Regions from separate parts of the Streptomyces sp. WAC00040 genome, predicted to be linked through region 1. Evidence: riboswitches for the same ligand, from Rfam matches in the RefSeq annotation. Region 1 holds a riboswitch; the other holds the start of a gene.

Region 1 (7,733 bases):
GGCGAGGCGGTCCCGGTGCGTGAGCTGGTGCGGACGCTGGCCGGCGTGGCCGGCTTCGGGGGGCGGATCGTCGAGGAGGGCGGCGCGGGCGGCTCCGCGCGGTCCCCGCGGGTGTCGTGGCAGTGCTCGGACATCACCGCCGCCGGCGACGCCCTCGGCTGGGGGCCGTCGTATTCCCTCGACGCATCGCTGGCGGCGCTGTGGGCGGCCGGTTCCCGCAGCGAGGAGAGGGCTTCGGCGCGGTGAGCCTGCTGATTCCCCTGTACGTCCATCCGGCCGAGGACCCGGCCGCGTGGCACCGGCTCATCACCCGGGCCGCCCGCACCTGGGCCGTCGTGCTCAACCCCGCCAGCGGGCCCGGTCACGTCCTGGATCCGGCGTTCGCCGCCGCGGCCGCCGCGCTGCGCACGGCGGGGGCCCGGCTGCTCGGCTACGTCGACACGGACTACGGCGCACGCGACCCGGCCCGTGTCGCGGCCGATGTCCGCAGGCACCAGGAGTGGTACGCCATCGACGGCTGCTTCCTGGACCAGGTGACCGCCGGGCCGCACGGGCTGCCGGCCTGCCGCCGGCTGGTGCGGTCCGTCCGCCGCCTCGGCGCGTCGACCGTCGTCCTCAACCCGGGCGTGCATCCCGCTCCCGGCTACGCGCGGCTCGCCGACCTGACCGTCACCTTCGAGGGTCACTGGTCCACCTACGTGTCGGCGTTCAACCGCCCCTCGTGGACCGCGCGACAGCCGCCCGAGCGGCTGTGCCACCTCGTCTACGGCGTGCCCGAACTGCTCGTGCCGCTCGCCGTGCGCACTGCCCGCGAGCGGGGGGCGGCCGTGTGCGGTCCCGTGACGGGAGAACCGCCCAACCCCTGGTCCCGGCTGACGCCCGCGCTGAGCGCGACGGACCGATGAGGCGGCTCCCGCCGGCCCTCGTCGCCGCTGTGGCCGTCATGGCCGCGCTGGCCGCCGTTGCCGCTCTGGCCGTATGCTCCGGCGGCCACGGCGGCGCGGCCGGCAGGCGCGCCGGCCCGGTGTGGCAGCCGCACCCGGGACTGGCCTGGCAGTGGCAGCTCGACGGCAGGGTCGACCCGTCGGTCGACGTGCCCGTCTACGACATCGACGGCTTCGAGAACACCGCCTCGGACGTCGCCGGTCTGCACCGGGACGGCCGCAAGGTGATCTGCTACGTCAACGTGGGAGCCTGGGAGGACTTCCGCCCCGACCGGCACGCCTTCCCGCGCGAGGTGCTGGGCAGGCCCAACGGATGGCACGGCGAGCGCTGGCTGGACATCCGCCAGGTGTCGGCGTTGCGGCCCGTCATGGAGCGCCGGTTCGACATGTGCCGGGACAAGGGTTTCGACGCGGTGGAACCGGATCTGGTCGAGGGCTACGGCAACGACACCGGTTTCCCGCTCACGGCGCACGACCAGCTCCGGTACAACCGCATGATCGCGGACATCGCGCACGAGCGGGGTCTGGCCGTGGGCCTCAAGAACGACCTGGCGCAGATTCCGCACCTGCTGGACGACTTCGACTTCGCGGTCAACGAGGAGTGCGCACAGTACGGCGAATGCGCGCTGCTCGAGCCTTTCATCGCGGCGGGCAAGGCGGTCTTCCACGTGGAGTACGCGGAGCGCACGGCCGATTTCTGCCCGGCGGCCCGCGGGCTGCGGCTGTCGTCGATGCTCAAGAAGCCGGAACTGGGCACCTGGCGTGAGCCCTGCTGACCAGGCGGATCCGGCGCACAGGACCAGACGCGGCCCGGTGCCGCCGCCGGCCCTGGCGCCCACGGTCTCGGTGGCCGCCGGCAGCCCGGCCGTGCCACCGCACGGCGGCGGAGCGGGCGGCACACGCGGATGTTTCCCGACGTGACCTTCGCAGCGGCAAGGTCGATACTGCCCCTGCAGGGCTCCCTCCGATACGCAGACGGCCGGCGCAGGCACCCACCCCTGCCGAGCTTCCCAGGAGATACCCATGAGGATGCTGATCAACGTTCCCGAGACCGTGGTCGCGGACGCCCTCCGCGGGATGGCTGCGGCCCACCCCGATCTGGCCGTGGACGTGGACAACCGGGTCATCGTGCGGCGTGACGCGCCCGTCGCGGGGAAGGTGGCGCTCGTCTCCGGCGGCGGCTCGGGGCACGAGCCGCTGCACGGCGGCTTCGTCGGGCACGGGATGCTCGACGGCGCCTGCCCCGGAGAGGTGTTCACCAGCCCGGTGCCGGACCAGATGGTGCGGGCCGCCGCCGCCGTCGACAGCGGCGAGGGCGTGCTGTTCATCGTGAAGAACTACACCGGTGACGTGCTGAACTTCGACATGGCGGCCGAGCTCGCGGAGGACGAGGGGGTGCGGCTCGGGAAGGTTCTCGTCAACGACGACGTCGCGGTGACCGACAGCCTGTACACCGCCGGGCGGCGCGGCACCGGGGCGACCCTGTTCGTGGAGAAGATCGCCGGGGCCGCCGCGGAGGAGCGGGCACCGCTGGAGCGGGTCGAGGCGATCGGCCGGCAGGTGAACGACTCCTCGCGCACCTTCGGCGTGGCGCTCAGCGCGTGCAGCACGCCGTCGAAGGGCGGCCCCACATTCGATCTTCCCCCTGGCGAGCTGGAGTTGGGCATCGGCATCCATGGCGAGCCGGGGCGGGAGCGGCGCCCGATGATGACCTCGCGGGAGATCGCCGACTTCGCCGTCGACGCCGTTCTGGAGGACCTGCGGCCCTCCGGCCCGGTGATCGCCCTGGTCAACGGGATGGGCGCGACGCCACTGCTGGAACTGTACGGGTTCAACGCCGAGGTCCAGCGCGTGCTGGCGGAGCGGGACGTGGCGGTGGCCCGCACCCTCGTCGGCAATTACGTGACCTCTCTCGACATGGCCGGCGCTTCGGTGACGCTCTGCCAGGTGGACGAGGAGCTGCTCAGGCTGTGGGACGCGCCGGTGCAGACTCCGGCGCTGCGATGGGGACGCTGAGAGCCTGGGGCCTCGAGATCACACCGTTCGAACCGACCGATTCCAGGGAGTGCTTGTGCTCGACGCCGAATTCTTCCGCCGTTGGCTGGCCGCGGTCGCCGTCTCGGTGGACCGGGAGGCGGACCGACTGACCGAGCTGGACTCGGCGATCGGCGACGCGGACCACGGCAGCAACCTCAAACGGGGGTTCACGGCCGTCGCAGCGGTGCTGGAGAAGGAGCCCCCGGCGACACCGGGCGCCGTGCTGATGCTCGCCGGACGGCAGCTGGTGTCGACGGTCGGCGGGGCGTCGGGCCCGCTGTACGGGACGCTGCTGCGGCGCACCGGCAAAGCGCTGGGTGACGACGCCCAGGTGACACCGGGGCAGCTCGCCGAAGCACTGCGGGCCGGCGTCGCCGCGGTGGCCCAGCTCGGCGGGGCGAAGGCCGGTGACAAGACGATGCTGGACGCTCTCGAGCCGGCGGTGGCGGCGCTCGGCGACAGCACGCAGTCGTTCGCGGCGGCCCGCGAGGCTGCGGAGCAAGGAGCTTCGGACACCGTGCCGTTGCAGGCGCGCAAGGGCAGGGCGAGCTATCTCGGTGAACGGAGCATCGGCCACCAGGACCCGGGCGCCACGTCGTCGGCGCTGCTGCTAGCGGCGCTCGCCGAGACGGCGGACCCGGCGGAGGGGGCGGCCGGATGAGCGACGGCAAGCAGGTCGGCATCGTGCTGGTCTCGCACAGCAGGGAGGTCGCCACCGCGGTCGCCGAAATGGCGAAAGGGCTCGCGGGCGGCGGCGGTACGGCCCCGGTGGCGGCCGCGGGCGGCACACCCGACGGGGGCCTCGGCACCAGCTCCGAACTGATCACGGCCGCGGCGGAGCAGGTCGACGGCGGCGCGGGCGTCGCCGTCCTCGTCGACCTGGGCAGCGCCGTCCTGACGGTCAAGGCGCTGCTGGCCGAGGGTGACGAACTTCCCGCCGGTACCCGCCTGGTGGACGCGCCGTTCGTGGAGGGCGCTGTCGCGGCGGTGGTGACGGCCTCCGCCGGTGCCGACCTGGACGCGGTGGAGGCCGCGGCGTCGGAGGCGTACGGCTACCGCAAGCAGTGACGGACGGGCGGCGCGGCGGCGGGTGTGGCGAACGGCTCACCCCGCCGCCGGCCGGTGCGCCCGTGCGCGGCTTGTGATGTCACTGGTCGGAGCATTACTGTCACGGGGCCTTGGTGTTCGGGAAACCGGTGCGGTACCGGTGCGGCCCTCGCCACTGTGATCGGGAAGTCCGGCTCCACCCCCTCACGGGGAGCCACTGGGTCACCGCGTGTACGCGCGGTGCCCGGGAAGGCGGAGTCCGGGCGGCATGACCCGTCAGCCAGGAGACCGGCCAAGGTGCGTTGTCCATCCACGAGGTGCTGGAGAGGGTCTCCCACATCATGCATATAGCCGAGGGGTATCTGCCCCCGCTGCACGCGGTCGCCTGGGGCGCCGCGTCCGCCCCGTTCGTCGTCCACGGCGTACGCGCCCTGAAACGCGAGGTCAAGTCCCATCCCGAGTCGACGCTGCTGCTCGGCGCGTCCGGAGCGTTCACGTTCGTCCTGTCGGCACTGAAGATCCCGTCGGTTACGGGCAGCTGCTCGCACCCGACCGGCACGGGCCTCGGGGCCATTCTGTTCCGACCGCCGATCATGGCGGTGCTCGGCACCATCACGCTGCTGTTCCAGGCCCTGTTGCTGGCCCATGGCGGACTCACAACGCTGGGCGCCAACGTCTTCTCCCTGGCGGTCGTCGGGCCGTGGGCGGGGTACGGGGTGTACCGGCTGCTGCGCCGCTTCGACGTGCCGCTGATGGTGAGCGTGTTCTTCGGCGCGTTCGTCGCCGACCTGTCCACGTACTGCGTCACCAGTGTGCAGTTGGCGCTCGCCTTCCCCGACCCGGGCAGTGGCATCCCCGGCGCGCTGGCCAAGTTCGGCGGCATCTTCGCCGTCACGCAGCTTCCACTGGCGGTGAGCGAGGGACTGCTCACCGTACTGGTGATGCGGCTGCTCAGCCGGTCCAGCAAGGGTGAACTGACCAGGCTCGGTGTGCTGGTCACGGGTGCGAAGAAGGAGGCGTCGGCCCGATGAGCCGTAACGCGAGGATCAACACCCTGCTGCTGCTGGCCGTCGCGGCGCTGGCCGTGCTGCCGCTCGTCCTGGGGCTCGGGGACCACAAGGAGGAGCCGTTCACCGGCGCCGACGGCGAGGCGGAGGCGGCTATCACGGAACTCGAGCCGGACTACGAGCCGTGGTTCACCCCCCTGTACGAACCGCCGTCCGGCGAGATCGAGTCGGCGCTGTTCTCCCTCCAGGCGGCCCTCGGCGCGGGCGTCCTGGCGTACTACTTCGGGCTGCGCAAGGGCCGCCGGCAGGGCGAGGAGCGGGCGGCGGCCGAGCGGGCCGCGAGCAGGACGCCGGACGGCGCGGCACCCGCCCCGTCGGTCCCCGGCTCGCGGAGCGAGGGCCCGGACCCCGCGACGACGGCGCCCTAGCGGATGTTGCCGATCGACGCGGCGGCGCACAGCAGTCGCTGGCGCCGCCGCCACCCCTGCGAAAAGGCCGTCCTCGGCCTCGGTCTGACCGTCACGGCCGTCTGTCTGCCGCCCTGGCCGGGTGCCGTCCTCGTCGCCGCCGCGACGGTTGTGATCCTGCTCGGACCGGCCGGTGTGGCACCGCGCCAACTGTGGCGGGCGTTCCGCATCCCGCTCGGGTTCTGTGTCACCGGAGCCGTACCGCTGTTGTTCGCGGTGGGCGGTCCGGACGGCATGGTGGCCTTCGCGCCCGGCGGGCCCGGGGACGCGGCGCGGTTGCTGCTGCGCACCTCCGCCGCGTCGCTGGGTGTGCTGCTGTTCGCGTTCACGACACCCGTGTCGGACGTGCTCCCGCGGCTGGTGCGCGCCGGCGTGCCACCGGCCGTGGTGGACGTGGCGCTCGTGATGTACCGGATCAGCTTCCTGCTGCTGGACGCCGTGTCCAACATCCGCCAGGCGCAGGCCGCCCGTCTCGGCCATACGAGCAGGGCGGCCGCCTGGCGGTCGCTGGCCGGCCTCGGCGCGACCGCTTTCGTGCGCGCCTTCGACCGGGCCGGCCGGCTGCAGGCCGGGCTCGCGGGCCGCGGATACGACGGCACGCTGCGGGTGCTGGTACCGCGGGCAGCGGTGTCGCGACCGTTCCTCGCCATGGTCGCCGCGCTGCTGTCCGGGATCGTCGCCCTCACTCTCGTGCTCGAAAGGTGTCTGCCATGAACCACTCCCCCGCGGGCCCCGCCGTCGTGGAGCTCGTCGACGCGGGTTACGCGTACGAGGACGGGCCCTCCGTGCTCAGCGGCGTCGATCTCGGTCTCCCGGAGGGCCGTTCCACGGCGCTGCTGGGTCGCAACGGCAGCGGCAAGACGACCCTGCTGCGGCTGCTGAGCGGCGGCTTGCGGCCCGCGACGGGCCGACTGCGCCTGCACGGTGAGCCGGTGGCCTACGACCGGGCCGGTCTGACCCGGCTCCGTACGACGGTGCAGCTGGTGGTGCAGGACCCGGACGACCAGCTCTTCGCGGCGTCGGTCGAGCAGGACGTGTCGTTCGGCCCGATGAACCTCGGCCTCACCGAGGACGAGGTACGGGCCCGGGTGGACGAGGCGCTGGCCGCGATGGACATCGCGGCGCTGCGGGACCGGCCCACGCATCTCCTCTCGTACGGTCAGCGCAAGCGGGCCGCGATCGCCGGCGCCGTGGCGATGCGGCCGAGGGTGCTCATCCTGGACGAACCGACCGCCGGACTCGACCCGCACGGCCAGGAGCGGCTGCTCGAGGTCCTCGGCCGGCTGCGCAGCTCCGGGACGACGGTCGTGATGGCGACGCACGACGTGGACCTGGCGCTGCGCTGGGCCGACGACGCGGCCGTACTCTCGCCGGACGGCCTGCGCACCGGTCCGGTCGGTGAACTCCTCTCCGATCAGCCCCTGTTGGACTCGGCACGGCTGCGCAGACCGTGGGGCACGGCGGTCGCGGAGGTGCTCCGCGCCCATGGGCTGCTGGGCCCCTCCGACGAGGGACCCAGCACGCCCGAGGCCCTGGCGGCGTGGAGCCGGGGTGCCACGACGCCGGGGCACGGCGGGGTGCAGGTCTGATCCGGGCGTGATGCGGAGGTCCGGAAGCTGCCACCCGCCGACACTCACGGGGCGTTCGCGGGTGTCAGTGGAGCACCTCGCTGCCGCGGCCGGCTGCGATCGCACGACGCAGGGGGATCGCGACCAGCAGCGCGACCAGGACGGGGAGTCAGCTCGCCCACAGCGGCCCGAGGTCCCCGGCCGTGGTGCCGAGGGTGGTCGCGGCGACGACGGGGCCGGCGGCAGCACCGGCGTCGAGTGCGGCGGTCGCGCAGGAGCCGGCCATGGGTGGGGGCTCCCGCGGCCTCGTACAGGACCCGCGTGATCAGCGTGCTGCCCAGAGCGAACGACAGCGTGCCCTGGACGAACATGAGGGTGAACAGAGCGACCGGCCTGTCGGCCAGCGCGGCCAGGGCCGGCCAGCCGGTGAGGAGCAACGGAACGCCGATCGCGACGACACGGCCGGGGTCGGTCGGACAGCCGTCCGGCGACGGTGACCCCGGCGAACGCGCCGGCACCGAAAACGCGAAGGCGGTGCGCGAGCCGCCGAGGTCCAGCAGGGCGAGGAGAAGAGCATCAGGGCGACGGAGATCCACAGCTTTCCCAGCCCGGCCGTGTCGGTGACGACGGGGGCGGGGAGGTGAAGCTCAGATAGGTCACCGT
Region 2 (7,733 bases), on a different contig from region 1:
CGACGTCCATCTCGCGGAGGCCGAGGAGACCATCGAGACCTCGCTGGCCACCCCGCGCGAAGCCGGCCTGCTCGGCACGGACGTCGGCCTGCCGATGCTGATGCTCTCCCGCCACTCGCTGGACGCTCAGGGAGAGCCGGTGGAGTGGGTCCGCTCCGTGTACCGCGGCGACCGCTACAAGTTCGTCGCGAGGCTCCAGCGCCCCAACGACTGACTTCGCTCCCCCTTTCGGCCGCATGGCACCGCAACTTGTTGCGGTGCCATGTCATGTTTTGCCCCCGCCGGCCGTAAGTCGTTGCCGTACCGATATGCGGACCGGGGGTGACTCCGCGCGAACGGCTCGCCTAGATTTCCTGCCCATTACACAGGTGACGCAAGGGGACGGAGCCGCATGTCAGCAGTGCCCGAGGTACCAGAGGCGCCTGAAGCGCCCGAAGCGAAAGCACCGGTCGTCACGCCGGTGCGCGTGATCATCGCCCTCTGCCTCGTCGCCCCGTTCGTGGCGATGCTCTGGGTCGGTTCGTACGCGAAGCTCGAACCCACGGTCATAGGCATGCCGTTCTTCTACTGGTACCAGATGCTCTGGGTCCTGATCTCGACGGCCCTGACGATGATCGCCTACAAGCTGTGGCAGCGTGACCAGCGCGCCCGCAAGGGGGGTGCGTCCCGATGAAGGACGGCGTGAACGGCGTCGCACTCGCCGTCTTCATCTTCTTCTTCCTGGCCGTGACGGTCATGGGCTTCCTGGCCTCGCGCTGGCGCAAGGCCGAGAACGAGCACAGCCTCGATGAATGGGGCCTCGGCGGACGGTCGTTCGGCACCTGGGTGACCTGGTTCCTGCTCGGAGGCGACCTCTACACCGCGTACACCTTCGTCGCCGTCCCGGCGGCGATCTACGCGGCGGGGGCGGCGGGCTTCTTCGCCGTGCCGTACACGATCCTCGTCTACCCGCTGATCTTCACCTTCCTGCCACGGCTGTGGTCGGTGTCGCACAAGCACGGATACGTCACCACCTCGGACTTCGTCCGCGGACGCTTCGGCTCCAGGGGCCTGTCGCTGGCGGTCGCCGTCACCGGCATCCTCGCCACCATGCCGTACATCGCGCTCCAACTGGTCGGCATCCAGGCCGTGCTGGACGTCATGGGCGTGGGCGGCGGTGAAACCACGCACTGGTTCGTCAAGGACCTGCCGCTCCTGATCGCCTTCGGTGTCCTCGCGGCCTACACGTACTCCTCCGGACTGCGTGCCCCGGCACTGATCGCCTTCGTCAAGGACACCCTGATCTACATCGTCATCGCGGTGGCGATCATCTACATCCCGATCAAGCTCGGCGGCTTCGACGAGATCTTCGCCAGCGCCGGCGAGAAGTTCGCCCAGATCAACCCGGCCACCGACAAGCCCAACGGCGCTCTGGTGCCCGGCGAGCTGGGCCAGTGGGGCTACGCCACGCTGGCGCTCGGTTCGGCGCTCGCGCTCTTCATGTATCCGCACTCGATCACGGCCACGCTCTCCTCGCGCAGCCGTGAGGTGATCCGCCGCAACACCACCATCCTGCCGCTGTACTCGCTGATGCTGGGCCTGCTGGCGCTGCTCGGCTTCATGGCGATCGCGGCCGGGGTGAACGTCAAGAACGGCCAGCTGGCGATCCCTCAGCTGTTCGAGAACATGTTCCCCGACTGGTTCGCGGGCGTCGCCTTCGCCGCCATCGGCATCGGCGCACTCGTCCCGGCGGCCATCATGTCGATCGCCGCGGCGAACCTGTTCACCCGCAACATCTACAAGGACTTCCTCAAGCCCGACGCGACGCCGGCGCAGGAGACCAAGGTCTCCAAGCTGGTCTCGCTGCTGGTGAAGGTCGGCGCGCTCGCCTTCGTCCTCACCATGGACAAGACGGTCGCAATCAACTTCCAGCTGCTGGGCGGCATCTGGATCCTCCAGACCTTCCCGGCGCTGGTGGGCGGTCTGTTCACCCGCTGGTTCCACCGGTGGGCGCTCATCGGCGGTTGGGCGGTCGGCATGATCTACGGCACCGCCGCCGCGTACGGCGTGGCCAGCCCGACCCAGAAGCACTTCGGCGGCTCGTCCGCGGAGATCCCGGGCATCGGCGAGATCGGCTACATCGGTCTCACCGCGTTCGTGCTGAACGTCGTCGTCACCGTCGTTCTCACCTTCGTCCTGCGGGCGGCCAAGGCCCCCGACGGCATCGACGAGACCAGCCCGTCCGACTACACGGCGGACGCGGGCGACCCGGGCGTGAAGGTGGAGCTGCCGCCGGCCACGGCGGGCGCTCCCGGCGGTCACTGACCGGTCGCGCGCACAAGGGCCGTCGCGCCTCCCGTCCGGGCACTTCCCCGGCCGGGAAATGCGGCGGCCCTTCGTCGTGCCCTGATACACACTGCCGGGCATGGACATCACGATCAGAAGAGTCGAACCCGAGGAGCACACGGCCCTCGGCGAGTTGACCGCCCGCGCCTACCTCGACGGCGGGCTGCTGGCCCTCGGCGAACAGGACCCGTACCTCGAGGTGCTCCGCGACGTCGCGGGCCGCGACGCGCAGGCGGAGGTGTACGTCGCCGTCGACGACCAGGGCACGCTGCTCGGCCAGGTGGCGTTCGTCCCGGCCGGCGGACCGTTCGCCGACATCGCGGGACCCGGCGAGGCCGAGTTCCGGATGCTCGCCGTGGGCGCCGAGGCACGCGGCCGCGGTGCGGGCGAGGCGCTGGTGCGCACTTGCGTGGAACGGGCGAGAGCCACCCCGGGGTGCGTACGGCTGGTGCTCTCCACACAGCCCACGATGTACGCGGCGCACCGCATCTACGGCCGGATGGGCTTCGTGCGCACCCCGGAGCGGGACTGGGAACCCGTCCCGGGCCTCGTTTCGCTGCTGACGTACGCACTGGAGCTCTCCGGACCTGCCGTCACGATATGACCTCCCGACACAACATGTAGGGGCAGGCGCAGCACCCCGCCCCCACATGTATGCTCATCTCGCTGTCGCCACAGGGGAATCCGGTGCGAGTCCGGAACTGTCCCGCAACGGTGTGATCCGGTGCGCTCTGCCGTACCCGTTCAAGTCCGAGGACCTGTCGACGGCGCATCCGGTTCGACCGATCCGGATGCCCAGACGTCCGGGCCTCGCGGTTGGGCCGGTGGACGCCGTGCGCCGTGCTGCCCCGTCACACGTGCCACGGCCCGCCCCCTCCGCCGGCCCAGAGCCGAGCGAGGGAGAGCATCACATGACCATCGCGCCAGCCGATCCGGTCTCAGCGACGGAGAACGACGGCCCCGGGACCGCGCTGCTGCGGACCTTGACGGACCTGACGGCGGACCTGCCCGACACCGACCCGGGCAAGGTCGCCGCGGCCGCGCTGCGCGGCCGCAACGCCGGGTCCGACGCTGCGGAGCTGCACTCCCTCGCCGCCGAAGCGGCCGCCGGCCTCATCTCGGACGACCCCGCCTACTCCCGGCTCGCCGCGCGTCTGCTGACCCGCACCATCGCCGAAGAGGCGGCCGGGCAGGGCGCTTCCTCGTTCACCGCCTCGGTCGCCACCGGTCACCGCGAGGGGCTGATCGCCGACCGCACGGCCGCCTTCGTGGCACTGCACGCCGCGCGGCTCGACGCGCTGATCGACCTCGAGGCGGACGACCGCTTCGGCTACTTCGGCCTGCGCACCCTCTACAGCCGCTACCTGCTGCGTCACCCGATCACCCGCCAGGTCGTCGAGACGCCCCAGCACTTCATGCTCCGCGTCGCCTGCGGGCTCGCCGAGGACGACTCGCCGCGCGCCCTTGAGGAGGTCGCGGCGCTGTACCGGCTGATGAGCCGGCTGGACTACCTCCCCTCCTCCCCCACCCTCTTCAACTCCGGCACCCGCCACCCCCAGATGTCGTCCTGCTACCTGCTGGACTCGCCGCTCGACGAGCTCGACTCGATCTACGACCGCTACCACCAGGTCGCGCGCCTCTCCAAGCACGCGGGCGGCATCGGGCTCTCCTACTCCCGTGTCCGCGCCCGCGGTTCACTGATCCGCGGCACCAACGGGCACTCCAACGGCATCGTCCCGTTCCTGAAGACCCTTGACGCCTCGGTCGCCGCGGTGAACCAGGGCGGCCGCCGCAAGGGCGCAGCCGCCGTCTACCTGGAGACCTGGCACGCGGACATCGAGGAGTTCCTCGAGCTGCGCGACAACACCGGTGAGGACGCCCGCCGTACGCACAACCTGAACCTGGCCCACTGGATCCCGGACGAGTTCATGCGCCGCGTCGAGGCGGACGCCGAGTGGTCGCTGTTCTCCCCGGTCGACGTCCCGGAGCTGGTCGACCTGTGGGGCGAGGCCTTCGACACGGCCTACCGCCGGGCGGAAGCCGCGGGACTGGCCCGCCGGTCCGTCCCCGCGCGCGACCTCTACGGCCGGATGATGCGCACCCTCGCCCAGACCGGCAACGGCTGGATGACCTTCAAGGACGCGTCCAACCGCACCGCCAACCAGACCGCGGAGCCGGGACGGGTCGTGCACTCCTCCAACCTGTGCACGGAGATCCTCGAGGTCACGGACGACGGCGAGACGGCCGTGTGCAATCTCGGCTCGGTGAACCTCGGCGCGTTCGTCAGCGGCGACGACATCGACTGGGAGCGGCTGGACGCCACCGTCCGCACCGCCGTCACCTTCCTGGACCGCGTCGTCGACATCAACTTCTATCCGACGGAGCAGGCAGGGCGGTCCAACGCCAGGTGGCGCCCGGTGGGCCTGGGCGCGATGGGCCTGCAGGACGTCTTCTTCAAGCTGCGGCTGCCCTTCGACTCGGCGGAGGCCCGGGCCCTTTCGACGAGGATCGCCGAGCGGATCATGCTGGCGGCCTACGAGGCCTCGTGCGACCTCGCGGAGCGCAACGGGCCCCTGCCGGCCTGGGCCGAGACGCGCGCGGCACGCGGCGTGCTGCATCCCGACCACTACGACACGACGCTGACCTGGCCGGAGCGCTGGGAGGCGCTGCGTGCCCGGATCGCCGACGTCGGCATGCGCAACTCGCTGCTGCTCGCCATCGCGCCGACCGCGACCATCGCCTCGATCGCCGGTGTCTACGAGTGCATCGAGCCGCAGGTCTCCAACCTGTTCAAGCGCGAGACACTCAGCGGCGAGTTCCTCCAGGTCAACTCCTATCTGGTGGAGGACCTCAAGCGGCTCGGCGTCTGGGACGCGCAGACGCGGGAGGCGCTGCGCGAGGCGAGCGGCTCGGTGCAGGGCTTCACCTGGGTGCCCGAGGAGATCCGCGCGCTGTACCGCACCGCCTGGGAGATCCCGCAGCGCGGTCTGATCGACATGGCGGCCGCCCGTACGCCGTTCCTGGACCAGAGCCAGTCGCTGAACCTGTTCCTCGAGACGCCGACGATCGGCAAGCTCAGCTCGATGTACGCGTACGCGTGGAAGCAGGGCCTCAAGACCACGTACTACCTGCGCTCGCGCCCCGCGACCCGGATCGCGCGCGCCGCGTCGGCGGCCGTCCCGGTCCCCGCACAGGTGACGCCCGAGGATGCCGTCGCCTGTTCCCTGGAAAACCCCGAGTCCTGCGAGGCCTGCCAGTAATGAGCTCCACCACCAAGAACCTTCTCGACCCCGGCTTCGAGCTCACTCTGCGGCCCATGCGCTACCCGGACTTCTACGAGCGCTACCGGGACGCGATCAAGAACACCTGGACGGTGGAGGAGGTCGACCTGCACTCGGACGTGGCCGACCTGGCCAAGCTCTCCCCGGGTGAGCAGCACATGATCGGCCGGCTGGTCGCGTTCTTCGCGACGGGCGACTCGATCGTGGCGAACAACCTGGTGCTGACCCTCTACAAGCACATCAACTCCCCCGAGGCGCGGCTGTATCTGTCGCGGCAGCTGTTCGAGGAGGCCGTGCACGTCCAGTTCTATCTGACGCTGCTCGACACCTACCTTCCCGACCCCGAGGACCGGGCGGCCGCCTTCTCTGCGGTCGAGAACATCCCCTCCATCAGGGAGAAGGCCGCGTTCTGCTTCAAGTGGATGGACTCGGTCGAGAGCATCGACCGTCTCGAGTCACGGGCGGACCGCCGCCGCTTCCTGCTCAACCTGATCTGCTTCGCGGCGTGCATCGAGGGCCTGTTCTTCTACGGCGCCTTCGCGTACGTCTACTGGTTCCGCTCCCGTGGTCTGCTGCACGGTCTGGCCACCGGCACCAACTGGGTGTTCAGGGACGAGACGATGCACATGAACTTCGCCTTCGAGGTCGTGGACACGGTCCGTAAGGAGGAGCCGGAGCTCTTCGACGACGAACTGCGGCAGCAGGTCACCGACATGCTGAAGGAAGCGGTCGAGGCGGAGCTCCAGTTCGGCCGTGACCTGTGCGGCGACGGACTGCCGGGCATGAACACCGAGTCGATGCGCGAGTACCTCCAGTGCGTCGCCGACCAGCGGCTCACCCGCCTCGGTTTCGCTCCGGTGTACGGCTCGCAGAACCCGTTCTCCTTCATGGAGTTGCAGGGGGTCCAGGAGCTGACGAACTTCTTCGAGCGCCGCCCGTCCGCCTACCAGGTGGCGGTCGAGGGGTCGGTCGCCTTCGACGACGACTTCTGACCGTACTCAGCGGCGCTCGAGAAAGCAGCGGCCCGCGCCTCTCACGGGGGGAGGCACGGGCCGCTTCGGCTTCGGGTGCCTCAGATGCCGCAGCTTGGGGCGGACCAGTAACGGCTGCCCCGATGGTCGACGTGCGTGTGGTCGTTGTGGCCGGGGTAGCCCGGGCCGAGGATCCCGTTGAAGCCGTGGTGGCGGGCCTGCTGGGCCAGCTTGCACAGCGAGTGCGGTCCGGCGCCCAGATCGGCCGCGTCGCCGTAGAGGTGCCGGCTGCTGGACGCGCCGCCGACTGCGCTGTTGCACGAGTACGACCGGAAGCCGCTGGTCACGGTGATGGGCTGGTCGCCCAGGGCGTGCCGCAGGGCCTCCAGCTTCCACATGGTCCGCAGCGCGTTGGCCTTGGCGGTCGCCGCGCTCACCGCGCCGCCGGACCAGGTGGAGTTGCAGCGGTTGAGTTCGGCGTAGCTGAAGTGGGCCGGTGTGCAGTCGCTGTCCTGGAGGGCGTAGATCTTGCTGAAGGTGGCGGAACCCGCGACGCCGTCGGCGGTGAGGCCGTAGGCGGACTGGAAGCGCTTGACGGCGGCCGTGGTGGCCGGCCCGTAGGAGCCGTCGACGGCGAGCACGGCTCCGTAGCCCGGGTAGCCGGACATGCGGATCTGGAGCTGGCTGACGTCCGAGCCGGAAGCCCCCTGGGAAAGGGTGCGTGACCAGGTGTAGCAGTCGTCGGCCTGGGCGCTCCCGGCGGTCGCGACGACCCCGCCGAGACCTGCGATCATGAGCATGACAATAGAGAGCAGGAGTCGTGCGGTGCGTCTGAACATCGAGCCTCCATACCGGGTGGGGACGGTGCAACCACTGAGACTGGCGGGCCGTTCCACGCGCGTCAACCATGCCTGAGCAGGCGTCATTTGTCCGCCCAATGACGCCTGCGTGAACAGCGACGGCCCCGCTCGGTGAGCAGGGCCGTCGGACGGTGCGTGCGATCAGTCGTTCGGGACGACCTCGTAACGCGGGGTGCCCTCCGCCATCTGCCGCAGCGCGTCCTTGCGCTCACGCTTGGAGAGACGGTCGATGTACAGGTACCCGTACAGGTGATCGGTCTCGTGCTGGAGGCAGCGGGCGAAGTAGCCCGTGCCCC

The links. A riboswitch is a leader RNA that binds a small molecule or an ion and turns the genes downstream of it on or off. The one in region 1 is predicted to bind cobalamin.
Region 2: linked by a shared signal. The riboswitch ahead of MDN94_RS14245 (ribonucleoside-diphosphate reductase subunit alpha) and the one ahead of MDN94_RS34565 (energy-coupling factor ABC transporter permease) in region 1 are both predicted to bind cobalamin.

Annotation. Positions count from the first base shown of each region.
Region 1 covers NZ_JAKQZE010000004.1:864,728-872,460, forward strand. Annotated here, with positions in the region: gene MDN94_RS34535 (NAD-dependent epimerase/dehydratase family protein) at 1-246, shown strand, start outside; gene MDN94_RS34540 (spherulation-specific family 4 protein) at 243-905, shown strand; gene MDN94_RS34545 (endo alpha-1,4 polygalactosaminidase) at 902-1,720, shown strand; gene dhaK (dihydroxyacetone kinase subunit DhaK) at 1,968-2,960, shown strand; gene dhaL (dihydroxyacetone kinase subunit DhaL) at 3,016-3,642, shown strand; gene MDN94_RS34560 (PTS-dependent dihydroxyacetone kinase phosphotransferase subunit DhaM) at 3,639-4,049, shown strand; cobalamin riboswitch at 4,144-4,339, shown strand; gene MDN94_RS34565 (energy-coupling factor ABC transporter permease) at 4,370-5,059, shown strand; gene MDN94_RS34570 (energy-coupling factor ABC transporter substrate-binding protein) at 5,056-5,463, shown strand; gene cbiQ (cobalt ECF transporter T component CbiQ) at 5,467-6,216, shown strand; gene MDN94_RS34580 (energy-coupling factor ABC transporter ATP-binding protein) at 6,213-7,091, shown strand; partial or broken gene MDN94_RS34585 (chloramphenicol efflux MFS transporter) at 7,243-7,733, opposite strand, start outside.
Region 2 covers NZ_JAKQZE010000001.1:3,032,063-3,039,795, reverse strand. Annotated here, with positions in the region: gene MDN94_RS14265 (GntR family transcriptional regulator) at 1-214, shown strand, start outside; gene MDN94_RS14260 (DUF3311 domain-containing protein) at 392-673, shown strand; gene mctP (monocarboxylate uptake permease MctP) at 670-2,304, shown strand; gene MDN94_RS14250 (GNAT family N-acetyltransferase) at 2,405-2,929, shown strand; cobalamin riboswitch at 2,979-3,105, shown strand; gene MDN94_RS14245 (ribonucleoside-diphosphate reductase subunit alpha) at 3,237-5,585, shown strand; gene MDN94_RS14240 (ribonucleotide-diphosphate reductase subunit beta) at 5,585-6,598, shown strand; gene MDN94_RS14235 (D-Ala-D-Ala carboxypeptidase family metallohydrolase) at 6,679-7,416, opposite strand; gene def (peptide deformylase) at 7,579-7,733, opposite strand, start outside.